DNA from 3 places in the Rhodococcus sp. CX genome. Region 1 is predicted to be linked to each of the others. Evidence: riboswitches for the same ligand, from Rfam matches in the RefSeq annotation. Region 1 holds a riboswitch; each other region holds the start of a gene.
What was found. A riboswitch is a leader RNA that binds a small molecule or an ion and turns the genes downstream of it on or off. The one in region 1 is predicted to bind S-adenosylmethionine.

Region 1 (2,260 bases):
GGCTGCTGCGGACCGGTCCTTCGTGCGGCCCGAGCATCTGCACCTCGACCGAATCGGGGAACCTGCTCAGCAATGCCACGGGCCCGAAGACGTCCAGCAGTTCGAAGCCGTCGAACAGGACGATGGAGACGCTGCGCGTTGCCGATCCGGTCACCTTCCGAGTCTTGCACGACGTCGGCGTGCCCCGGACGACATCACCACCGATCGTCCGCCGTTCCGGCAGGATGGGACGAGAGCCGAACCACGGGAAGGAGCGCACCGATGTGTGGACGCTATGCGAGCACGAGCACCCGCGACGACCTGATCGCGGCGTACGAAACCGCAGCCACGGTCGGTGACGAACTGCCCCCGTCGTACAACATCGCCCCCACCCAGCGGGTGAACGTCGTGCTCGAACGCGCCCCGCGCGACGAACCCGACGCCGAGCCGGTGCGGCAGCTCAACAGCACGATCAGGTGGGGGCTGGTTCCGTTCTGGGCGAAGGACCCGAAGATCGGTTCCCGCATGATCAACGCGCGCTCCGAGACCGTCACGAGCAAACCCGCGTTCAAAGCGGCCGCGGCACGTCGGCGCTGCATTCTGCCGGCCGACGGCTACTTCGAGTGGCTGAAGGACGAGAACGGCAAGAAGATCCCGTTCTTCCTCCACGCCGACAAACCGCTCGCGATGGCCGGCCTGTACGAATTGTGGCCGAATCCGGAACTACCCGAGGACGATCCGAACAGGTGGCTGTGGACGTGCACTGTGCTCACCCGACCGGCGACCGACGCGGCCGGGCACATCCACGACCGCTCCCCCGTGTTGCTGCCGGAGTCGTTCATCGACCCGTGGCTCGACCCGACCCTCACCGATCGCGACGACGTCGAAGCCCTGCTCAACTCGATCCCGGAGCCGCATCTGCACCCGTACGAGGTGAGCACCGCGGTGAACAATCCGCGCAACAACTCCCCGGAGCTACTGCTTCCGGTGAACCCGTGACGGCGACCCGATCCCGTCGGCGGGCGGAAACACCTTTCCTACACCGAGTTCCGCCGGTCCCGCTCACACGAGTGCATTCAGCACCTGCCCGATAGGGCCCGTCTCCGGTTTCGGCGAGGTGCAGTCGGACCAGTGCTCCGAATCGCTCAGCGTGAACACGGTGCGGTCCTCCGGTTCCCGGCCGGGCAGAACGAGCACGCGCCATCGCGGGATCCATTCGCCGATGTCACCGCCGAGGTCGAGAGCCTGGGCGATCGCGTCGACGTCGTGGTGCTGGAACTCGACTCTGTTTCCGTCCCAGGACAATTGCACGGTTTTTCCGTCGACGATCTCGACGAGCACGTGCACCGCGAGATCGCGGTCCGCGAGGGCGTGCCGAGCACGGATGTGATGGACGTGATGGCCGTCGTGGTACGAGCGGCACGTGACGGCGGTGCGGACGATCGAACGAGCGACAAGGATCATCGTGTTCCTCCGGGTAAGCCCCGGGACGGGGCGCTCCTGTCCGAGCCGGTCGGTCTCGGACCGCTTCGTCACCCGAACCACCCGCGAGCGTGGGGTTGGTGTGCCGTCCAGTCGGGGCTTGGCGACGGCAACTCGTGAAGCACCGTCACTGTACCGCATCCCCTCGGTGTGGTTTTGTGGCGACCCCAACCGCCACTAATGCACACCGGCGGCGGAGCCGCCGGGATCGGGGACGTGGAAGTGCTCGTCGCGCAGGCGGAATGCCTCCTTGGTCCCGTGTTCGGCCCTCGTCTTGACGAAGTTGAACTCACCAGGCCCGAACTGCAGGTTCGTGCCGAAGGCGTGGAACAGATAGCTCGCGACCTCCTCGCCCTGGTAGGCCTGACTCTGCTCGACGAGCCGGAACGCCTCCTTCGCGATGACGACGCCGTCGGCGGGCATCTTCGCGGCCTTCTCCGCCCAGTACCGGGCGCGAGCGGTGACCGCACCGGGCTCGCATGTCTCGGTGAACACGCCGAGGTGTTCGACGGACGCGGCGTCGACGATGTCGCCGGTCAGCAGCAGCCGGCGCGCGAGCACCGGTCCGAGCCGGTGGAAGAACATGTGCAGGCTGCCCAGTGCCGGGCCGAGGAACCGGGTCGCGGGCATCCCGATGCGGGTGTCCCGCGCGATCACGGAGATGTCGGTCATCAGTGCCATCTCGAACCCACCACCGAGCGCGTAACCGCTGATCTCCCCCACCGTGACCTTCGGATAGCCCAGGAACTCGTGGTAGAAGCCGAATGTCTTGCGGTCGACGGTGAGACGGCGCCGCTGG
Region 2 (2,260 bases), on a different contig from region 1:
CGGCTTGGTCCAGCCCGGAACCAGGCGGGGCACGTTGGAGATGATGATCGGGGCGCGGAAGATGGTGCCGCCGAGGATGTTTCGGATCGTGCCGTTGGGCGAGCGCCACATCTTCTTGAGGCCGAATTCCTCGACGCGCGCCTCGTCCGGGGTGATCGTGGCGCACTTGACGCCGACGCCGTGCTTCTTGATGGCGTTCGCCGCGTCGATCGTGACCTGATCGTCGGTCGCGTCGCGGTGCTCGATTCCGAGGTCGTAGTACTCGAGATCGACATCCAGGTAAGGGTGGATCAGCTTGTCTTTGATGAACTGCCAGATGATGCGGGTCATCTCGTCGCCGTCGAGTTCGACGACCTTGCCTTCAACCTTGATCTTGGACATGTGCGCTTCGTGTCCTCCTAGGACGTTTCCTCGGCCCGAATCGACCGCACTTTGTGAGTACGGCTTCTCACTGCTCAGGGATCTGAGCATGGACGTGTTCACACGCGCGGGAACACGTGCCAAACAAGACAAGCGTACTGCTATTCGTCGGCAGCGCAAAGCGCGGGTTTCACTACCGGCCGGTAACTTTGTGCTGGTCAGCGGGGCGCACGGCCCGGCTTCCGGCCCGACGGAGCGAGCCGCTAAACTTGCCGTTCAGGTCATGAGTGCCAGCATCGAGCCCCGGCTTGCTGGTCGGCAACCCTCCGGTCAGGGTGGGGTGCTCCGGGTGAGGACCGGGCCGTTCGGCGCACAGGTCGGGCGGCAAGCCTGTACAGGGAGGTAGTGACCATGAGAGTTGTGATCATGAGCTGTCGCGCGTAGATCCGACCCGACCACCCGCCGCCCGCCCAGAAGGACATGATGACCAACACCGCCACCCCCACCGTCGTCGTCGAGGCGGCAGCGTCTTGACGGCGGGCACCGAACGGCGATACGTCGACCTTCCTCCCGAGGACGGCCGTCTCGGCCTGGTCGACATCGGCGCGCTGTCGCTGGAGAACGGTGAGACGCTCCCGAACGTCACGCTCGCGGTGCAGCGCTGGGGAGCCCTCTCCCCCGCCCGCGACAACGTCGTCCTGGTCGAGCACGCCCTCACCGGGGATTCGCACATCACCGGACCTGCCGGACCGGATCACCCCTCACCCGGGTGGTGGACCGGCATGGTCGGGCCGGGCGCCCCCATCGACACCAACCGCTGGTGCGTCGTGGCGTCCAACGTGCTCGGAGGCTGCCGCGGCAGCACCGGTCCGGGCAGCATCGCACCGGACGGCAAGCCGTGGGGGTCACGCTTCCCGCAGATCACCATCCGCGATCAGGTCGCCGCCGAGGCCGCGCTGCTCGACACGCTCGGCATCGAGACCCTCGCCGCCGTCACCGGCGGATCCATGGGTGGCATGCGCACGCTCGAGTGGATCGTGACCCATCCGGACCGGGTCCGGGCCTCGCTGATCCTCGCCGTGGGCGCCCGCGCCACCGCCGACCAGATCGGCACCCAGACCACGCAGATGGCCGTCATCACCGGCGACCCCGACTGGCAGGGCGGCGACTACTACGGCACCGGACGCCGCCCGGACGCGGGACTGGGCATCGCGCGCCGCATCGCGCACCTGACCTACCGCACCGAGGAAGAACTCGACTCCCGCTACGCGAATTCGCCTCAGGCCGACGAGGATCCGTGGCAGGGCGGACGGTACGCCGTGCAGAGCTACCTCGAACACCAGGCCGACAAGCTGGTGTCGCGGTTCGACCCCGGCACCTACGTCGTCCTCACCGAGGCCATGAACCGCCACGACGTCGGGCGTAAACGGGGCGGAGTCCAGGCTGCGCTCGCCGCTTCCCCGGTTCCGACGATCGTCGCGGGCGTCAGCTCCGATCGGCTGTACCCGCTGCGGCTGCAGCAGGAGATCGCCGACGGGCTGCCCAACTGCGACGGTCTGCGGGTCCTCGAATCGCGGGACGGGCACGACGGATTCCTCACCGAGGCCGACGCCGTCGCCAAGCTCCTGGTCGAACTGATGGACCTGGTCGAACGCGGCTAACCGGTTCCGAGAGGGTCGATCGAGACGGCAAGCGCCACGATCGCCCCTCCCACCAGGAGCATCGCCGCGACATCGAATCGTTTGCCGCGCACGGCCAGCACCCCGACCTGCTCGGGCGCCAGCGCCCACCGCAGCACACCCGCGAGGATCACGGCGCCGCCGAACACGAACGCGCCGCGCCGCCACCGGTCCGCGAGCACCAGCACCACCGCGGCGGCGATGACCACGGTCACCGCCAC
Region 3 (2,260 bases), on a different contig from region 1:
ACCCCCGCCTCCCCGAACACCAGCTCGGCTCGTTCGTCGGGATCGTCCGCGTCGACCGGAACGTACGCCGCGCCCGCGGCCAGCACCGACAGGATCGTGACGTACAGGTCCTTCGTGCCCGACGGCATGCGCACCCCGACCCGGTCGCCGGCGCCGACGCCCGCGTCGGTCAGTCGGTAGGCGCCGGCGACGATCTCCTCCGCCAGCTCCGCGTAGCTGAGCATGACCTTGCCGTCGTCGATCGCGGGGGCGTCGGGATGGGCGTCGGCGGTGCTGCGCAGGATGTCGACGAGGGTCCGCGCGGGAGGCGCGAACGAGGAGCGCAGGTACTCGTCCGGTATTCGAGCCGGCCGACCCGGATCCGTCTTGGGCTGGACAGACAATCTGCGTCCTTCTCTAGGTGTCGATGCGTGTGGCCGGTTGTCTCACGACCGGGTGGACGGCAGGTGAACTCCCTGCCGGCGGGGCGGTCGCTTCGACCGATTGTGCTCCGGACCATCGACTTCTCGCCTGTCGACCGCACGCGAAATGTTTCGGTTTGACAACAGCGGCGGCGTGCTGTCATCCTCTTCGGCAGGTCACGAGTACCAGCATCAAGCCCCGGCTCGCTGGTCGGCAACCCTCCTCCGCGGTGGGGTGCTCCGGGTGACGACCAGGCTGTGGTTCCAACACCGGACGCAGCAAGCGCGGACTCCGCCGGCGATCCATCATCGTCGTGGCGATCACCGACGGGTCCCTGGACAGACAAGGGATTACTGATGACTGCTGCAACGACCGCCACCTGCATCGCCCCCATCGCTCGCGTTTCCGGCTGTGACCTGCAGGTTCCGCTCGTCCAGGGCGGTACCTGCACCTACGCCAACTTCGACTACGCCGCGAGCGCTCCGGCCCTGGCCGCCGTCACCGACCGCATCGCCGAACTGCTGCCCTTCTACGCCAGCGTTCACCGCGGCGCCGGCTATGCCTCGCGTGTGACCACGGATGCCTACGAGAAGTGCCGGACCGTGGTCTCCGGATTCGTCGGCGCCGCCGACGACCAGGTCGTCGTGTTCACCCGCAACACCACCGATTCCCTGAACCTGCTCGCGACCGCCGTGCCCGGTGACGTCGTGCTCCTCGACATCGAGCACCACGCGAACCTGTTGCCGTGGAAGAACTCCCGCATCGTCGAGGCCGCCGACACGGTCGCCGGGACGGTCGAGCGACTCGCCGCGGAACTGCGCCGCGCGCCGGCCGCGCTGCTCGCGATCACCGGAGCCTCGAACGTCACCGGTGAGCTGCTGCCCATCGAGGAACTCGCGAACCTCGCGCACGAGTGCGGTGCCCGCATCCTCGTCGACGGCGCACAGTTGGTCCCGCACCGGCGCGTCGACCTCGCCGCGACCGACGTCGACTACCTCGCGTTCTCCGGTCACAAGACGTACGCGCCGTTCGGTGCCGGCGTCCTGGTCGGCCGTCGCGACTGGCTCGATGTGGCCGAGCCCTACCTCGCCGGTGGCGGCGCGGTGCGCGAGGTGCGCCTGGACCACACCGACTGGGCCTGCGCCCCGGCGCGCCACGAGGCCGGTTCGCCGAACGTGCTCGGCGCGGCCGCGATCGCGGCGGCCTGCGAAGCGCTCGCCGGTTTCGACGCCGACGCCGTCGCCCGCCACGAAGAGGAACTGAGCCGTCTGCTGGTCGAGGGTCTGCGCGAAATCGATGGCGTCGAACTGCTGCGCCTCTGGGAGGACTCGAGCGAGTCCGTCGGCATCGTGACCTTCACGGTCGCGGGCTACGAACCCGCCGAGGTCGCGGCGTACCTGTCAGCGGAGCACGGCATCGGCGTCCGCGACGGTCGTTTCTGCGCGCATCCGCTGCTCGCCCGCGTCGGCCGCGCCGGAGGTGCGGTGCGTGCCTCCCTCGGCCTGGGCAGCTCGTCCGCCGATGTGGAGCGTCTGGTCGGTGCCGTGCGTCGCCTCGTCGAGCACGGCCCGTCCTGGACCTACGCGAAGACCGACGGCCTGTGGGGCCCGTCCCCGGAGACCCGCCCGGGTCTCGCGGCGGAGGGCGCGGGCGCGTCGGAGTGCGTCTGATCACCCCGATCGACAATTTCCCACAAGATCGGTAGGGTATTGCCCATGGCATCGCAGACCGCATCGAACGTCGTCGCACAGTGGTGCCGTCGTCATGTCGATCTGTGCCGTACCGCTTCCGGCATGTGTACGAGCTGAACGACACCCCAGTCTCCACAGCTCATCGCCGCGGGATCGCCTGCGGCAGT

Region 2: another riboswitch for S-adenosylmethionine. It lies ahead of I0Q12_RS23630 (homoserine O-acetyltransferase); the one in region 1 lies ahead of I0Q12_RS24940 (hypothetical protein).
Region 3: another riboswitch for S-adenosylmethionine. It lies ahead of I0Q12_RS07640 (aminotransferase class V-fold PLP-dependent enzyme); the one in region 1 lies ahead of I0Q12_RS24940 (hypothetical protein).

What each region holds. Positions count from the first base shown of each region.
Region 1 is NZ_JADZGH010000224.1:38,230-40,489, forward strand. It holds gene I0Q12_RS24930 (DJ-1/PfpI family protein) at 1-154, opposite strand, end outside; gene I0Q12_RS24935 (SOS response-associated peptidase) at 262-978, shown strand; gene I0Q12_RS24940 (hypothetical protein) at 1,042-1,443, opposite strand; SAM riboswitch class IV at 1,471-1,583, opposite strand; gene I0Q12_RS24945 (enoyl-CoA hydratase/isomerase family protein) at 1,639-2,260, opposite strand, start outside.
Region 2 is NZ_JADZGH010000214.1:24,273-26,532, reverse strand. It holds gene I0Q12_RS23635 (NADP-dependent isocitrate dehydrogenase) at 1-381, opposite strand, end outside; SAM riboswitch class IV at 640-757, shown strand; gene I0Q12_RS23630 (homoserine O-acetyltransferase) at 891-2,021, shown strand; gene I0Q12_RS23625 (DUF3017 domain-containing protein) at 2,018-2,260, opposite strand, start outside.
Region 3 is NZ_JADZGH010000070.1:15,040-17,299, reverse strand. It holds partial or broken gene I0Q12_RS32315 (AMP-binding protein) at 1-383, opposite strand, end outside; SAM riboswitch class IV at 577-693, shown strand; gene I0Q12_RS07640 (aminotransferase class V-fold PLP-dependent enzyme) at 759-2,072, shown strand; gene I0Q12_RS35085 (putative leader peptide) at 2,118-2,210, shown strand.